DNA from 4 places in the Lysinibacillus sp. ACHW1.5 genome. Region 3 is predicted to be linked to each of the others. Evidence: riboswitches for the same ligand, from Rfam matches in the RefSeq annotation. Region 3 holds a riboswitch; each other region holds the start of a gene.
What was found. A riboswitch is a leader RNA that binds a small molecule or an ion and turns the genes downstream of it on or off. The one in region 3 is predicted to bind S-adenosylmethionine.
Positions count from the first base shown of each region.

Region 1 (4,622 bases), 1.9 Mb from region 3:
AGCTATCCACTAAAACGCTTACGAAGTGTTTCGGAATAGTTCGGTTTTTCTAGTTATCATGTTTGTTAATGTAAAGATTATTCGGCTTAATGAAGGTCCCTGTTAGTGATGTTCCAGCCTTTTCTCCTTATCGATTTATCCAATAAAAAGCACCAGGGCAAACTAAAGTTTCCTTTGTTCGTTTAGAATCCTTTAATGTCACACCAAATGGTCCCTCTTTGACATGACCAAGTGTCATTGTCATCGCGCTCTCTTCCTCATAGAAATCTAAACGCATATTCGGTAGCTGTAGTGACATATACTGCTCATATTGCGTAGGCACTGGTAGCTGTAACACCTCTTGCCACAGTTGTACTGTTGCCTGCATGTCCTTGACGTAGAATTGGACGGATTCCATGGTTATAGCCTGTTTGACATCAATGGCACCACTTGCCTTTAATTGAACCAAACGCTCTTCATCTGCCTCCGCCCATTCAATCAAAAATGGAAAATCAATTGGCAGATCTGGCTTACCAAAATGCAATAGCTTCCATTCTACCACAGTGCCATCTGGTCTTGTTCTGCTACATGCATCTGGTCCATATACTTCATAGCCCAATGCTCGCAAGCGTCGACCCTCTTCCTCAATATTTTTTGTGCGCAGAGCAATTCGAGAAAATCCCTGGCGCTCTTGATCACGTTTAAACGTATAATGTAGGGAATATGGGTATTGTGCCGCTTGCTCAAATAAATCACGATCATAGATAGCAATTTGTTCAATATAGCTTAAGCCAAAGTAGCTTAACGTATTATAAGTCCCCCACATCGTGTGCTGCCCACCATTCACTGTATGGACATTTCGTTTATTGAAGAAAACCTTTATATTTTCTGGTGATTCCACTTGATGAACCAAATGATCAAAATATAAAGTCATGGCCATTCCCCTTTCTTTCCCCATTACCTTTACCTGTATGTTTGATTAGTTTAAAATTTACTCAAGAAAAGGAGTTACTAGTAGGATATGAAAAAAAGTTTCGTTTACCTACAAACTCCGTTCACTAATTTCATAAAGAGGTGATTTGAATGACAGATTTAGTAGCTGCTTTTAAATTGGCATTAGGTAATTATCCTACAGGCGTAACAGTTGTCACGACATGTCATGACACAAAACCGATTGGCTTAACCGTCAATTCCTTTGCATCTGTTTCAATCGACCCGCTCCTTATTTTGTGGTCACTCGATAAAAAATCTCAGCTCCATCCTTATTTCACGACTTCGCCAAATTTTGCGGTCAATATTTTAGCGAGTGATCAAGAGCATTTATGTACACTATTTGCCAGTAAAATCCCTGATCGCTTTGCACAAGCAAAATGGTCAACTTCCTCTTTAGGACTACCGATTTTACATGATACAGCAGCTAATTTACAATGTAAAACATTTCAGCAAATCGATGCTGGCGACCATACCATTTTTATTGGGCAGGTCGTAGACATTACAAATGCTCAAAAAGAGCCTTTGCTTTATCATCGCCGTCATATCGGTCCCATACCAAAAAGCTTTTATAGCTAGCCTTTACACAAAAAAAGGGCCACTTGTAAGCACAGGAAATCCTTCATGCTTATAGGTGGCCGTTTGACATAAGTTCTACTGAAATCATTGTTATTTTTTCTGCGGAAATCTCTGCTTTTCAAGCCTATTAATTTGCACAATCACACCATCTTGAATCGTAATATGCACTTCACCAAATTCAAGATTTTGAATCGCCTTCGCAATTGCCTCTAGTTTCTTATCATCTACTTTTACTGACTGAGCCATACGATACACCCCTTCTTTTTTATCCTTATTGTTCATAAAGAGGCCAACGCATCAAACTGATTGATAGCCCCTCCTATCTCTCAGACACCATCTGTTGGATTTGGCACCTGTTGTTCGGTTGCCGAGGCTTCATTGGGCCAAGTCCCTCCACCTCTCTTGATAAGAGTACTGCGTTTCTTGAAAATAATTCTATAATTCTGCTATAGGAATGTCAATACAAAATATTAGAAAACCTAGTTGAATACTATGCAATATGTCGTTTAGATTAAAAGACTCCCTATACCTAAAGTATTTTATGCCTAGTCAGTGAGAAATAGATGGCAATCCATTAATTTATTACAAGCTCCATTTCCTCATCATGAATTCAAGTGGGCCTCGATGATGTTTAGTCCTCCACCATACAGAAACCACGACACATCCTAAAAAATAACAGCAGGCATACAGCATGGAAAAAGCAAGTGTTTGGTTCTCCAGCTTTTGGCAAATAATTAGTATTCCAATGCCTATAACAACATGGCCAACATAATGCGTTAAAGACATTTGTCCAGTTAATATGAAAGATTGAATAACTTTATTTTTACATGTCTCTACAAGATAGATGGAGCCAACAATGATAACAATAGCCGAAGCCGAATTAGAGAGGACATACATCATATTCGGTGGAATCGGTCCTGTATCAAATAAATACAATGCACTCTCTACATCTAATAAATGAATGGTTGTCATCTTAATGAATAACGTTGAACAAGTCTCAGTCACGATGACTAGCAATAAGCCTATCACCAGTAAGTTTTTTCTTAATGTATGATTTGTTAAATCTAATGTGCCCATTACCATCCCTATCAGAAAGAAGCAAATCCAGGGGAATAGTGGATGATAGCCATTAAACATCAAATTTCTTATAAATCCAGCTGGTGTCCAAAAATCAAGATACTCTAGTAGCACATATGTTGGATGCCAACCAGCAAGGTAACTAAATTGAATTTGAAGCCATTGTGAAAGGATAAGGATGGCACCAATTATGAAGATCATCATTTTCTTGGATTGGGCAATCAAACAAGCAGCAACAAACATATACACGCCATAATAATGTAAGATATCTCCTGTCCAGCCGATTGCATATAATATAATCCCTATCGTAAATAACAAAAGCGCCCTCTTCCACAAAGTAAGTCGATTTTGACGAAGAAGGATTGGGTCCTTACTCTCTCTAGCCTGACGAGTCATTAAGGCTGTCCCTATTCCTGCTAGCATGACAAATACGGCCGAAGCACGTCCCTCGAAAAGATGTTGGAAGGCCATTAACCATGTTGAACCATTCGTTGTAGAACCTGTTATGACGCCAAAATTGACAATGAACATGCCAAGCATGGCGAGAGCTCTTGCAAAATCAAGACCTTCAATGCGCCGATCATCATTTCTTTTTGTCATCTTTGCCCCCTTGGATAACGCTATTCACTGCCTCCTTCCAAATAGCCCTATAGTTCAATTGGTTGCCTGTTAACATGAAATTACCGATATTATCATAGACGAGGGCTAGCATCTGTGCCTTCGCTTCTATATGGGGAGTATCCTCTAGCACGCCTAGCTGTACGCCATATCGTAGGATAGCAACAAAGCTCGTTAAAAAGCTTGTTTCTAGCTCTACTAATTGTCTTTTATAGTTTTCATCGCGGGCCGCTAATAGTACATATTGATTAAATATTTTATTAAAATAAGGGTCCTTGTCCTGTGCCTCAATAGATTTATAGCCTAGCTTAAGTAATTCCTCCTTAAAATTAGCAGAAGAAAGCTCTTTATACTCCACAGCGACATCATGTTGAATTTCTTTATACAATTCATCAAATATGAAAGCGATTAATTGATCTTTTGATTGAAAATAATAGTAAATGGCTGGTTTTGAAATACCGACCTCTGTAGCAATCATTGCTAAGCTTGTTTTTTCAAATCCATTTTCCGCAAACATCCCATAAGCAATTTCTATAATCTTTTGAAAAGTTTGTTCTTTATTTCCCATTATTACCCTCCTTTTTTACCGACCGTTAAGTAAATATTATAGGATGCTAACCTTTTAGACAAGAAAAAACTGCGTAGAAATATTTCTCTACACAGTTCATATTTATTGATTTTGTAAATACATCATTAAAGCTTCTGCTGTTTTTTGCTTGCCCATTACTTTAAGAGGCTGTCCATCAGCAGGTACAATCCAATGAGGTTCATCCCCCCCATATAAAGACTGAGAGCTATTTGCTACCATAAATTGTGCATTGGCTGTTTCCATACGCAGTCTGGCACGAGCTAACAAGAATTCCTCATCATTCGTTGCTTCGAGCTTAAAGCCTACTAACGTTACATTCGGTTGCCATCCCTTAATTTGACCTAATACTTTTGGTGCTTTTTTAAAATGAATAATAGGTGGTTCGTCAGAAGGCATTTTCCCCGTTTCCTCCATTAAATTACCTGATTGATCATATACTTTGTCAATGACCCAATCAGAGCCCGCAGCCGCCATAATGACGATATCGACATGTTGTTGTTGAACTGCATGACGCACCTTTTGTCCTAAATCCTCTATGCCTTCAAATTGAATCAATGTCATATCATTTTGGTTTTCTGGGAGCTGTGCAAAGTAACCATGCATGTATACTACGTTAGCGCCAGCAGCCAGCGCCGCCTCTGCTAAATAACACCCCATTGTGCCTTTTGATAAATTCGTATGACCTCGTACACGATCCCATTTTTCAAGTGTTCCCCCACTTGTAATGAGTACGGTTTTGCCCTGTAATGTCCCCATACACTCACCTATTTTCTGAAATATATACAAATAC
Region 1 covers NZ_CP091777.1:1,620,316-1,624,937, reverse strand. Annotated here, with positions in the region: gene L6W14_RS07695 (VOC family protein) at 128-913, opposite strand; gene L6W14_RS07690 (flavin reductase family protein) at 1,063-1,548, shown strand; gene L6W14_RS07685 (YezD family protein) at 1,639-1,794, opposite strand; SAM riboswitch class I at 1,865-1,960, opposite strand; gene L6W14_RS07680 (DUF418 domain-containing protein) at 2,131-3,225, opposite strand; gene L6W14_RS07675 (TetR/AcrR family transcriptional regulator) at 3,209-3,811, opposite strand; gene L6W14_RS07670 (phosphopantothenoylcysteine decarboxylase domain-containing protein) at 3,914-4,588, opposite strand.
Region 1: another riboswitch for S-adenosylmethionine. It lies ahead of L6W14_RS07685 (YezD family protein); the one in region 3 lies ahead of L6W14_RS21485 (cyclase family protein).

Region 2 (4,622 bases), 670 kb from region 3:
CTAAATCAGCAATAATATCCTCTACTGCCTCTAAACCGATGGATAAGCGAATGAGCGACTCGGTTACACCAGCTTGAACTAATTCGTCTGCTGATAGTTGCTGATGAGTAGTGGAAGCTGGATGAATAATTAATGACTTTGCATCACCTACATTTGCTACATGTGAGAATAATTTCACGCTATCAATAAGCTTTCGCCCAGCTTCTCGTCCACCCTTTATGCCAAATGTAAGCACTGAACCGAAGCCATTTCTTAAATATTTTTTTGCTAACCCATGTGTCGGAAAATCTTCTAGGCCATTATAATTTACATACTCCACAGATGGGTGGTTTTGTAAATACTCAGCCACTGCCAATGCATTTTCATTGTGTTTAGGGATACGCAGATGAAGCGTTTCTAACCCTTGCAATAAATTAAAGGCAGCATCAGCACTTAATGTTGGACCAAAATCACGTAATAATTGTACACGTAGCTTTGTAGCAAAGGCAGCAGAAGCTGTATCAATTCCATAACGTAGACCATGGTAAGAGGCATCTGGTTCAGTAAAACCAGGGAATCGACCGCTAGTCCAATCAAACTTACCAGCGTCTACAACAACGCCCCCTAAAGTTGTGCCATGACCTCCTATCCATTTAGTTGCTGAATGAACCACAACATCTGCACCGTATTCAATAGGTGTAGAACCGTAAGGAGAAGCGAACGTGCTGTCAATAATTAATGGTAGACCATTATCATGTGCAATTTTAGCTACTGCTTCAATATCTAAAACCTTTAAGCTTGGATTACCATAAACCTCTGCAAAGACAGCTTTTGTTTTATCAGTAATCGCCGCATTAAAATTCTCTGGGTTTGTTTCATCTACAAAAATCGTTTTAATACCATAGTTTGGTAATGTGTTAGCAAATAAATTATACGTACCACCATATAAAGAACTAGCTGCTACTATCTCATCACCAGCTCCAGCTAGATTTAAAATGGAAAATGCGATAGCTGCTGCACCAGATGAAAGTGCTACTGCTGCTGTTCCACCTTCCAATAAAGCCACACGTTTTTCAAACACATCAACTGTTGGATTGGTAATTCGTGTGTAAATGTTCCCTGCTTCCTCTAAGGCAAAAAGACGTTGCGCATGAGCAGTGTCTTTAAATACAAAAGCAGTTGAGCGATAGACTGGAACTGTGCGAGAACCCGTCACTGGGTCTGGCTCTTGACCACCATGCAACAGCAATGTTTCTGGTTTAAAATTTGTCATTGTGTACCTCCAAATGGTTATTTTTTTACGATGGTACCGGAGATGAGGAGGATTTTTCTGTAGAAAACAAAAACCCTCTTCAGCTAAGAAGAGGGTTGCGGTTGCAAGTTTTCCTCCCCTTATCTGCCAGATCCAAGTAAGAATCTGTAGGAATTAGCACCTTAGTAAGCTCATTGCTTACTGGTTGCCGGGCATCATAGGGCCTATCCCTCCGCCGCTCTTGATAAGAGTATGAGATTCAATTTCCATCGTTGTTACACAGTATAAACATAGAGTTTTTTTCTGTCAACATGTAAATTTTATTTTTTCCGAAACTTCTGTCTGCTCTTATACGTAATATGAACGCATACACTATTTTAGAAAAAATTTTGAGAGGAGTATTTTTATGGTAAAAGCCGTGATCATTTTTCTTATGATTGGCTATTTAATAGGCTGTATTCACGGCTCTAAAGTAGCCCAATTTTTATCGGGGGTTGATTTAAAAAAGGCTGGCCACGGTAATGCTGGTGCCTCTAATGCTACTCTTTCCCTCGGCTGGAAATATGGCGTTTTAGTAGCCCTCATCGATATAGGGAAAGGCGTTGTGGCTATTATAGGTGCACATTTTTATCTAGCGGACGCCATTCATTTAACAGAAGAACAGATTTGGCTGCTTACTTATATTATGGCTGCTGGGGTTATTTTAGGTCATAATTTCCCATTCTACATGGGCTTCAACGGCGGGAAAGGAACGGCCTCCATCATTGGTATTTTACTTGCCGTTGATTGGAAGATTGGTTTATTTGCACTTATTTTATTTGTTATTTTATCCTTTGCAACAAATTATTTAATTGTTGGTGTGCTAGAATTTTATCTCGTGTTTTGTACAGCAACTTATTTATGGATTCCTGGCATTGGTCCAACCATTATAGCTCTTTTTCTTTTTGGCATAGCCATCATCCTGCATCTTGAAAATATTAAACGATTAGTCAATGGCACAGAGCCTAAAGTAACTTCTGCCTTTAAGAAAAAGAAATAATATTTTATGGATATTTTTGTATTTTTTGTGACCATGTATTTTCTCTTTATCTACTCATATTGCTGTAAAAAACACCATTTTCACATAGATTTTTATCTACAATAAAATACATATATTCTTATCTTAATAAAACATTATACAGGCCGATGTTATGGATAATAATCGTCATTTTTATCGTAGAAAGGATGAGGAAATATGTCTTCACCAAAGCAAGCAGCTACAAAACTTAATTTAAAGCCACTATGGATTGGCTTGGCATTCGCGTTACTTATCATTATTACCTTTTTACCTAATAATGGTGATTTACCTATAGCTGGACAACGAGCTTTAGCCATTTTAGCTTTTGCAGTCATCCTTTGGGTTACAGAGGCCGTTTCATATCCTGTAAGCTCGGCCATGATCATTGCACTAGTAACTGTATTACTAGGACTCGCTCCGTCAATGGATGATCCAACTACAGAGCTAGGAACAGCTAGCGCATTAAAATTATCTTTAAGTGGCTTTAGTAATTCTGCCGTTGCTTTAGTAGCAGCAGCTCTTTTTCTAGCGGCAGCAATGCAAATTACTAATCTACATAAACGACTTGCTCTTTGGATTCTTTCACTGGTGGGAACGAAAACAAAAGCTATCGTATTTGGCGCTATTTTAGTCTCTATCGTCCTCGCATTTTTTGTACCCTCTGCTACAGCACGAGCTGGCGCGGTAGTACCGATATTGCTTGGAATGGTTGCAGCGTTTGGTTTACCACGTGATAGTCGGCTTGCTGCCTTGTTAGTTATTACTTCGGTACAAGCCGTTTCCATTTGGAATATCGGTATTAAGACTGCAGCAGCTCAAAATATGGTGGCCTTAAACTTTATCCAAGAGCAATTTAACGTGGATATTTCATGGGGTGCTTGGCTACTTTATGCCGCCCCCTTCTCAATTATTATGTCTATCTTTTTATTTTTCATTATGATTGCTTTAATTAAACCTGAGACTAGCAATATCGAAGGTGGTAAAGAGGTCATCAAAAAACAGCTTGCAGAGCTGGGCCCATTAAAGGCTCCTGAAATTCGTTTAATCATTACATCCGTAGTTTTACTATTTTTCTGGGCAACTGAAGGAAAGCTACATCCATTCGATACGACAACAGTCACAATTATTGCTATCGCTATTCTATTAATGCCCAAAATCGGTGTGTATTCATGGAAGGAAGTTGAGCCCCATATTCCATGGGGGACAATTATCGTCTTTGCGGTAGGTATTATGTTAGGAACCATTTTACTGAATACGCAAGGTGCTGCATGGTTATCAGATAAAGTTTTCGGTTCACTTGGGCTAGATACTATGCCTTTACTAGCAACCATTGCACTCGTAACTTTATTTAACATTTTGATTCATTTAGGCTTTGCAAGCGCAACTAGCTTAGCCTCAGCACTTATACCTGTGTTTATCGTTTTAGCCTCCACATTAACAGCTAATGTTGATCAAGTTGGTTTTGTTATTGTGCAACAATTCGTCATAAGCTTTGGCTTCCTATTACCAATTAGTGCACCACAAAACATGCTTGCCTATGGTACAGGTTCCTTTACAACAAAGGATTTCTTGAAATCTGGGATTCCATTAACCATTATCGGTTTCCTTCTCATACTTTTGTTCTCTGCAACTTATTGGAAATGGATTGGATTATTATAAGACTTTCATTAAATTAAAACGTAAAAGCCTTGAAGAAACAGACTATCTGTCCTTCAAGGCTTTTAATTTAATACTATTGTTTCGTAAAAGCAGGGTCCTTCATCGTACCGTTTTTCGCATAATTAACGTGCCATGATAGTGCTTTTTCTAGGTCATGTGGAGTGTGATGTCCACCCGTTGCCTCATTGGCATCATTAAAGTACTGCCACAGTTGCTCCTTGTAATCAGGATGTGCACAATTATCAATGATAAGTCCCACTCGTTCTTTTGGAGCAAGTCCTCGTAAATCTGCTACGCCCTGTTCAGTTACAATGACATCAACATCATGCTCCGTATGATCCACATGTGAGACCATTGGGACAATACTCGAAATATCTCCACCCTTAGCATAAGACTTTGTCACGAAAATTCCTAAACGTGCATTACGAGCAAAGTCACCAGACCCTCCGATACCATTCATCATCTTTGTACCAGAAACGTGTGTGGAATTCACATTGCCGTAAATATCTAATTCCAATGCCGTATTCACTGAAATTAATCCGAGTCGACGAATAATTTCAGGCTGATTTGAAATTTCTTGAGGGCGCAGCACCAATTTATCAGCATATTTTTCAAAATTCCCATAAACACGGTTTCCTACTTGCTCAGAAAGGGTAATAGAAGTTGCAGATGCAA
Region 2 covers NZ_CP091777.1:389,956-394,577, reverse strand. Annotated here, with positions in the region: gene L6W14_RS01875 (O-acetylhomoserine aminocarboxypropyltransferase/cysteine synthase family protein) at 1-1,252, opposite strand, end outside; SAM riboswitch class I at 1,369-1,482, opposite strand; gene L6W14_RS01870 (glycerol-3-phosphate acyltransferase) at 1,638-2,270, shown strand; gene L6W14_RS01865 (DASS family sodium-coupled anion symporter) at 2,466-3,947, shown strand; gene L6W14_RS01860 (succinyl-CoA:acetate CoA-transferase ScpC) at 4,021-4,622, opposite strand, start outside.
Region 2: another riboswitch for S-adenosylmethionine. It lies ahead of L6W14_RS01875 (O-acetylhomoserine aminocarboxypropyltransferase/cysteine synthase family protein); the one in region 3 lies ahead of L6W14_RS21485 (cyclase family protein).

Region 3 (4,622 bases):
AGCTATTGCAAGAAAAGGGAATTCATCTTGTAGCGGCTACTGGAAGACCCTTATCTATGTGCTATGAATTAAAAGCGCTGGGGATTGAAACCTTTATTACAGCAAATGGGGCCTATGTGAAACATAAGGAACTTGTCATACATAAAACTCCGATTGCCAAAGAAATTGTCTACAATATACAGGCTTTTGCACAGGAACAGCAGCATAGCCTAACATTTTTTACAGAGGAGTTATCTATGAATAGCATACAAAGTCCAGTAGCTTTAAGAGCGATGCAAGAAACTTTATCTTTACGGGATTTTCCACTTATAAATGAAAAAATTGTAGATGAAGAGGTTTTTCTCATGTGTTTATATGCGGATGAGCTGGCTGAAAAAAGATATACTAGCCAATTTTCGAATATATTTTTGCAGCGTTGGCATCCTTATATTGTGAATGTCTTACAGCAGGATGTTTCGAAGTCTATAGCTATTAAAGCGGTGCTTGATCATTTTAACATTGACCCTGAGAATGCGATTGCCTTTGGGGATGGGGATAATGATATTGATATGTTGGAGTATGTAGGAGTAGGAATTGCCATGGGAAATGGCAGTAAAGCTCTAAAAAGTGCTGCCAATTTTGTTACAAAGAAATCTACGGATGGCGGTATCAATTTTGCTTTACGTCAGCTTCAAGTCATTTAGAGCGCTGAGGCTACACTATATATAGCAGGTAGATTTTAATAAATTTTAGGTGGGATGATTTATGGCACATCACGTGCAGTCTCTAATTGAACATTACGGATATTTTGGGATTATCGTGATTCTAATTGGAGGTATTGTTGGGGTGCCACTTCCTGATGAGGTGTTTCTGACTTATGTAGGCTATAGTGTTTACCGAGAAAGTCTTGAACACATTCCTGCTTTAGTCAGTGCAATGATTGGTGCGATTGGAGGCATTACCTTAAGCTACTATATTGGTTATCGTTTTGGCTTACCGTTATTGCAGAAATATGGCCCTAAAATTCATATTACCGAGCAAAAAATTGACTTTACGAAAAAGATGTTTACAAAAATAGGACCTACCCTATTATTAATTGGCTATTTTATTCCAGGGGTACGCCATTTGACAGCTTATATTGCGGCTATTAATAATTATCCTTATAGAAAGTTTGCTCTTTTTGCCTATACAGGGGCATTTATTTGGACGTTCACATTTATATCATTAGGAAAGATGCTTGGAGAGAAATGGCGATTTGTTGGATACTATTTAACCCATTACAGTATCTATCTTATTCTTTTATTTATTATAGGGATGCTCATTGTTTATTTTTTATTTAAAAAAAGAAATGGACAAAAATAAAAGTCGGTATACGCTATACCGACTTTTATGTTATGGCAAAATAGCAAAAGATCGCACAGGGAAGCCAGATGCTTTTTCTGGCTTAGGTACGATATTGAAGATGATAGCGCCTTTCGCAGGTAGCTTGTCCAAATTAGCCATTAGCTCAATTTGATAGGTGTCTTGGTCAAGCACAAAATATTCGCCATCTAGCTTGCCATTTTTACGAAAATCAGCAGCAGAGTCCGTATCGAATGTTTCATGACCAATTGCGCTTACCTTGCGTTCTTGTAGTAAAAACTGTAAAGCTTCTAAACCCCAGCCAGGGATATGGTTATGTCCATCTGCATCCTTATTACTGAAAGCCTCTTTATCTGGCCAGCGCTTACTCCAATCTGTACGTAATGCTACAAATGTTCCTGCTTCAATTTCTCCATGCTTGTCCTCAAAATCAAGAATATCTTGAACACTTAATGAAAAATCATGGTTGCTCGCAGCCTCCTGTGATTTATCAATAACAACAAGGGGGAGAACAAGCTCTTTTAGTTCTAATTCTTCTAAGTAGCGAGTATCTCGCACAAAATGAATGGGTGGGTCGATATGTGTGCCATATTGACCAGGGAACGTGAATTGTTGAGCGAAGAAACCATCCTTATGAGAAAATAACGTTTCAAATTTAGCGTCCTCAAACATAAAAAAATGTGGAGAATTAGGGCCGAATGTATGTGTTAAATCAACCCACTGTTTCGATTTTAGTAATTGCAATGCTTGCAAAAGTTCATTAGACATCGATTTCCCTGCTTTCTGTAAAAAATAGTGGTAAATAAAAAGGAGTCCCCTAATAGAAGAGGACTCCTGCTTGAAACAACGGTAGTTCTTCTTCTCATCTTCAAGGCTGATCATTTTGCCAATTGGAATTAGCACCATACTGTTAGCTGGTTGCTGAGACTTCCTCGGGCCAATCCCTCCGTCTCTCTTGATAAGAAAAGTAATATAAGAATTTTCAGAAATAACAATACAAACACTTTAGCATAGTTTTTTATAGTTTACAAGTTCACTAGGAATTTTCACCAATTCAAATTCAAGGTGACTCCACAACAATCATTATCAATCAGACGTATTCTAAAACTGTCTGGTGTATAGTTCGTTTCAAATTTCATCGTAATGCCTGTTGATGTGATTAATTTTTCAACCTCTGTTTTATTTGAAAGTTGAGCAGCATTCATTAAATCATGTGCGAATTGTTGGGAGCTATCTATTTTATCCGTAAGTAATTGGGCTTGCTGCATCATCGCCTTTATCCGTGTTGCTGAAGCTTTTAATTTGTGTGTATCGACAGGTGGAAAAGGATTATTGGTCGGCATTGCTAAATGTTGCGAAAAGGGTCTAATGGCAAAATGATTAGCGATAGGCGATGTTGGATAATGATAGGGATGCACAAAATACGGATAAGGATTGTAATACAAGGTCATTCCTCCTATCCTATAACTGATATCCTATCTTATGTAGCCAAACTACATTCGGTGTTATTTTGCGGTGCAATGTTTGTCCTCCTCACCATTTAAAAAGGAAGCTAAAGTAAGCTTTTTTTTAGCCAAGTACATTCAAGACATCATCAATTTTTTTACTATGTGATAAAATGCCATAATTCATCCATGTTAAAAAGTCTACTTCATAGACACAGCTGCTTTTAACGGCAGCTAGATTTTTCCAAGTAGGAGTTTTTAAAATAGCACGTTCCTCATTTTCATAAATGGAATGTTGCTTATCAAATGTAATAAATAAATGATCCGCATCTAATTGCAACAATTGATCAAATGTCAGTTGTGCTTTACGTTGATTGTGCGGAATACCCCATACTAGTGAATGTGGCATTAAACCTAAGTCACGATATAAAATGGGGCCCGTATAGCCACATTCAGGACCCGCGTATAGAGTAATGCTAATGGCTGAAATACGGAGAAATGCCACACTTTGCCCATAAACTGATTTGCTAAGAATTCCTTTTGCTTGTTGTACTTTATCTTCATATTGTAGGATTACGTCTTGTATCAAGGAGGTTTTTCCTGTTAGATCTGCAATCTTAAATAACGTAGATTGCCAATTCTCTCCAGGGTGTGAAAGATGACAGACGGGTCCTACTTCATCTAAGTGCTGAAAGGATTCCCAACGCTCTACACCAGAATCTAACATAATTAAAGTTGGCTTATAGTAAAGGAGTCGATCCATTTCTCTATTTTGTACATCAATATCTGGCACTTTCTGTAGACCTAAATAGTCTTGTTTTCCCCATTTTGAATGACTGAATTGAGCAATTGGCGTAATCCCAAGCGCAACAAAGAAATCTTCTAAGAATGGTGCAAATACACGTAGATGGCTGCTTTGATTTCTTCGATATTGTCCTGGAGAGATGCCGACATGTTCCTTAAAGCGACGATTGAAATAATACTCATTATTAAATCCGACAGACTGGCTAATTTCAAATACTCGATCATTTGTTGTCATTAATAAATGCTTAGCTTTTTCAATACGAAGTTTAGTTAAATAGTGAAGAGGAATTTGTCCCGTAATATCTTTAAAAATGCGCGTATAATTCCATCTTGGTACGTCAGCTAGCTGTGCTAGCTGCTCAACCGTCCACTCTTTTTCAAAATGTTTATGTAAATGGTTAATGGACTGCTCAACAGATTGTCGATCATTTTTTTGCATCTGCTTGGGTATGGTTGGATGTAGGAGTAATAACATCAGCTCTTGAAAGTGTACATGCTGTTCAAAAATCGTGTGTTCATCCTCCGCTAACCTGTTCTGATAGATGACTTCTAGCAGTCTATGACATTGTGAAAAGGGGAGAAGATGTCGTTCGCTGATACTTGTAAAATGACTATATGAATTCTGACTATTGCTGAGATTGACAATGTTGAATTGTAATTGATAAAAACAAAGGTGCTCACTTTGAATATGGATACTAACCGTGTTATTTGGCGGAATCAATATGTACTTTTCTTCACTAAAATGAATGATGTCATGATCTATTTCTAGCTTTCCGCTACCATTCATTACGATGAAAAGTGTATAGAAGTCACTACTAATCAATAACTTTTTTGATGATTGAATTGAATAAGAGATATTTTGTAACGTATAAACATGTGTTAAGTTACCCATTGATAATTCACCCCTTTTTTTGAATTGGCAGAACAACACAAAGAAAGCCCTCATTAAGAGCTTCCTTTCATGTTGTTGAAAAAAGATCATGTGACTAGTAGAAAAAGCCCCTTTAGCAAGGCAAGGGGTTGATTTCCCCT
Region 3 covers NZ_CP091777.1:4,275,314-4,279,935, reverse strand. Annotated here, with positions in the region: gene L6W14_RS21495 (Cof-type HAD-IIB family hydrolase) at 1-683, shown strand, start outside; gene L6W14_RS21490 (DedA family protein) at 745-1,341, shown strand; gene L6W14_RS21485 (cyclase family protein) at 1,372-2,109, opposite strand; SAM riboswitch class I at 2,201-2,306, opposite strand; gene L6W14_RS21480 (YuzC family spore coat inner layer protein) at 2,388-2,792, opposite strand; gene L6W14_RS21475 (helix-turn-helix domain-containing protein) at 2,911-4,482, opposite strand.

Region 4 (4,622 bases), 790 kb from region 3:
GATTGCTGCACGGACCATTGTACGTGTATAAGAAAGTTTCATACGGCTACCTGTGCCATATTCGCCACCAGTCCAACCAGTGTTTACTAAGTATACCTGTGCCCCATGCTCGTCAATTTTTTGTCCTAACATTTCTGCGTATACTGTTGCAGGAAGTGGAAGGAATGGAGACCCGAAGCAAGTAGAGAATACTGGTTCTGGCTCAGTCACACCACGTTCAGTTCCAGCAAGTTTAGAAGTGAACCCGCTTAGGAAGTGATACATTGCTTGTTCTTTAGTTAATTTACTGATTGGAGGTAATACACCAAATGCATCAGCTGTTAGGAAGATGATTGTTTTTGGATGACCTGCAACAGAAGGATCAACGATATTTTCGATGTATTGGATTGGATAAGCTACACGAGTATTTTCTGTTAGTGATCCGTCATCATAGTCACAAATACGCGTTTCTGGATCAACAGCTACGTTTTCTAATACAGAGCCGAAGCGAATCGCATTGTAGATTTCTGGTTCTTTTTCAGCAGAAAGGTTGATTGTTTTTGCATAGCAGCCACCCTCAATATTGAATACACCATTAGCAGACCAACCGTGTTCATCGTCACCGATTAGCTTACGATCAGGATCAGCTGATAACGTCGTTTTACCAGTACCAGATAGACCGAAGAATAACGCTACATCGCCAGCTTCACCAACGTTTGCTGAGCAGTGCATTGAAAGAATACCTTGTTGTGGTAATAAGTAGTTCATGATACCAAAGATAGATTTTTTCATTTCACCAGCATATTCTGTACCACCAATTAAAATAATTTTCTTTTCAAGTGATACGATGATGAATGTTTCAGAAGCAGTACCATCAACCGCAGGATCTGCTTTAAAGTTAGGAGCTGAGATGACAGTGAAGTCAGCAACATGAGAAGCTAATTCATCTGCTGTTGGACGGATAAATAATTGATGAGCAAAAAGATTGTGCCATGCGTATTCATTAATAACTTGAATGCTTAATTGTGAATCTTTGTCAGCACCTGCAAAGCCTTTGAATACGAATAACTCGTCACGTTCTTTTAAATATTTTATTACTTTTACATATAGGTTATCGAACACTTCAGAAGAAATCGGTTGGTTGACTTTACCCCAGTCAATTTGATCTTTTGTGCTTTCTTCTTCTACCGTATATTTATCTTTAGGTGAACGACCAGTGTATTTGCCAGTTTCTGCACGAACTGCGCCATCTACTGTTAACATTGCTTCACCACGAGATGTAGCTTTTTCTGCTAATTGTGGTACTGAAAGTTGAACATTAATGTTACCGCCGTTTAATAATTCCTTCAGTTCGTTTGCAATTTCTACTGAATTCATCGATTAAATACCATCCTTTTTTATAGTATTCCCTTGATTTAGAGGGATTTTTTCTTAATTTCAAAAATAGTATAACACAATTGCTTAAATAATCTATACTAATTAAGAAATTATTTTAGAGTTTTTACCACTTTTCAATAAACTGACAAAAAATAATGTTTTTCGAGTAGAATACCATCAATCCTACTGTAATTAGGCACGAAAATTGAGCCACACATATGTTACCACAAGTAGCTAGGTATGTTGTAGGGATTAATTTGCTTCTATTTACATCATCATCCAAGTATGAAAAGTTTTTGTGTAATAAGTTCTTTCCTTTCTATACAGTAATACATAAGAAAATATTTGACAACGTTCGACCTTTTCAGTAACATGAGATTGAACGGATACTCTTATCCCGAGCTGGTGGAGGGTCAGGCCCTGTGAAACCCGGCAACCTGCATGAACTATTTCACGACATGCGTTGGTGCCAACCTGATGCAAGGGAACATCCCTTGAACGATAAGAGTGAAAGGTTACGCAGTCATTATTCCTTTCCTCATGTAAAGTAACGTGAGAAAAGGATTTTTTTATTGTTAAAAATCAATGTAAAGGTAAGTATATGTAGTTCTTTCCTTATTATAATGACGGATCTTTCGAAATCCTCGTGTTAAAAGCAGCAGTAACGGCTTGAGAGTTCAATCCTTAGGAGCGGACTTGACATGGGTAATGAGTACCGTATTCATACACAACTACTTATTGTAAGAGTATTTAGGAGGAAAACCAAATGACAAACCGTCGACTGTTTACATCAGAGAGTGTAACAGAAGGACATCCAGATAAGATTTGTGACCAAATCTCGGATGCCATTTTAGATGCTATTTTAGCAGAAGATCCAAATGCACGTGTAGCGTGTGAAACAACTGTAACAACAGGATTAGTATTAGTAGCAGGAGAAATTACTACTTCTACTTATGTGGATATTAAAGGTATTGTTCGTGACACTGTAGCTGAAATTGGCTATACACGAGGTAAATATGGCTTTGATGCAGAGAACTTAGCGGTGCTTGTGGCAATTGGCGAACAATCACCTGATATTGCCCAAGGTGTTGATCAGGCATTAGAGGCACGTGAAGGCTCTATGACAGATGCTGACATAGAAGCAATTGGTGCTGGTGACCAAGGCTTAATGTTTGGCTATGCATGTAATGAAACACCAGAGCTAATGCCATTACCAATTAGCTTGGCACACAAATTAGCACGCCGTTTAACAGAAGTACGTAAATCAGGGGAACTTGCCTATTTGCGTCCTGATGGTAAAACGCAAGTAACGATTGAATATGATGACAATAATGTACCGGTTCGCGTGGATACAATTGTTATTTCAACACAGCATGATGAAGAAGCAACACTTGAACAAATTCAAGCAGATTTAAAAGAATTTGTTATTGCACCAGTTGTACCGAGTGAATTATTAGATGCTAATACGAAATACTTCATCAATCCAACTGGCCGTTTTGTAATTGGTGGGCCAAAAGGTGATGCTGGATTAACAGGGCGTAAAATCATTGTTGATACATACGGTGGTTATGCACGTCACGGTGGTGGTGCCTTCTCAGGTAAGGATGCAACCAAGGTAGACCGTTCGGCGGCATATGCAGCACGTTATGTAGCGAAAAACATCGTAGCAGCTGGCTTAGCAGAGCGTGCTGAAGTGCAACTTGCCTATGCGATTGGCGTTGCTCAGCCTGTTTCCATTGCTGTCGATACATTTGGCACAGGTAGAGTGAAAGAAAGCGAAATCGTTGAATGGGTACGCGAGCTATTCGATCTACGCCCAGCAGGTATCATTAAAATGCTTGATCTTCGTCGTCCAATTTATAAACAAACTGCTGCGTATGGACATTTTGGTCGTACAGATTTAAATGTACCATGGGAGCAAATTGATAAAGCAGACGCGCTACGAGAAAAAGCACGTTTATAAACTATTGAACTAAAGTAATGAAGTCATTAGAAAATTATTCTGATGTATTAATAAGCAAAGGGGCAACATTGCTCCTTTTGTTTTTTTTACAAAAATACCTCGCTAGGATTCGTGAACATATTCGGTACACGAAAACGCGAGGGATTTTTTCGTTAGTATTGATTTTTTGTGTAGGTTATTTATTTCTGAAGTGATTTATAATATTGACCTTTTTCTGCGTATTCTCGTACGATGCGTTCCATATCCTCTTTATCTTCAGCATTTAATTCTCGGACAACTTTTGCTGGACGACCTAATGCTAAACTATTTGGAGGAATGACTTTACCAGGAGGTACTAGGCTTCCAGCTCCAATAAATGCACCTTCTCCAATCTCAGCTCCGTCTAAAATAATGGATCCCATACCAATTAAGGCATTTTTGCGAATTGTACAACTATGTAAAGTGACTTGGTGTCCAACTGTTACCTCATCTTCAATAATGAGCGGATATTTTGGGCTTTGGTGTAAACAGCAAAGATCCTGGATACTGACACGTTTACCAATAATCGTTGGGGAAACATCACCACGAATAACCGTATTAAACCAAATAGTTGTTTCGGCGCCAATTGTTACGTCGCCCGTAACAGTTGCGTAATCAGCAATGAAAACAGACGGATCGATCTTTGGCGTTTTATCTTTAAATGGATAAATCATGAAAATCGCCTCTTTTCTTTCTATAATGTAGTATTATCGTATCAAATACGCAACTTTATGGAAATATAAAATTAAAATGTGCTATTTATTTCGATATAATCAAAGTGTAATCATTTTTTAGGAGGACTATGTAATGTGGAAATGGGAAGCTGATGGACAAGCAAAAGCTGTGATTGCTATTCTTCATGGTGCTTATGAAAATCACCGTTGGTATGCATGGCTGATAGAGAAATTAAGATTAGAAGGCTTCCACATAGTCATGGGAGATTTACCGAATCATGGGGGTAATGCAAGGTTTGCTCGAGTCCATGATGAAGACTTCAAATTGTACAATAAGTATACAAGAAACCTGATTGAAAATGCTTTTTCATATAATTTACCAACCTTTGTAATAGGGCATGGACTAGGTGCAACATTAATCCTCCATACACTGCAAAAGAGACAATATGAATGTGCAGGCATTATTTTAACATCACCTTGGTTGCAACTAAAGCTATTACCAGGTAAATTAACAAATGCTTTAACAAGTCTAAGTGCGTTAACGGCCAATGTTAAATTGACACATGATATTACATTAGAGAAATTAACGCGTAGTGTTGAAGGCAGAGAAG
Region 4 covers NZ_CP091777.1:3,483,471-3,488,092, reverse strand. Annotated here, with positions in the region: gene pckA (phosphoenolpyruvate carboxykinase (ATP)) at 1-1,356, opposite strand, end outside; SAM riboswitch class I at 1,746-1,864, shown strand; gene metK (methionine adenosyltransferase) at 2,123-3,319, shown strand; gene L6W14_RS17360 (gamma carbonic anhydrase) at 3,499-4,011, opposite strand; gene L6W14_RS17355 (alpha/beta hydrolase) at 4,145-4,622, shown strand, end outside.
Region 4: another riboswitch for S-adenosylmethionine. It lies ahead of metK (methionine adenosyltransferase); the one in region 3 lies ahead of L6W14_RS21485 (cyclase family protein).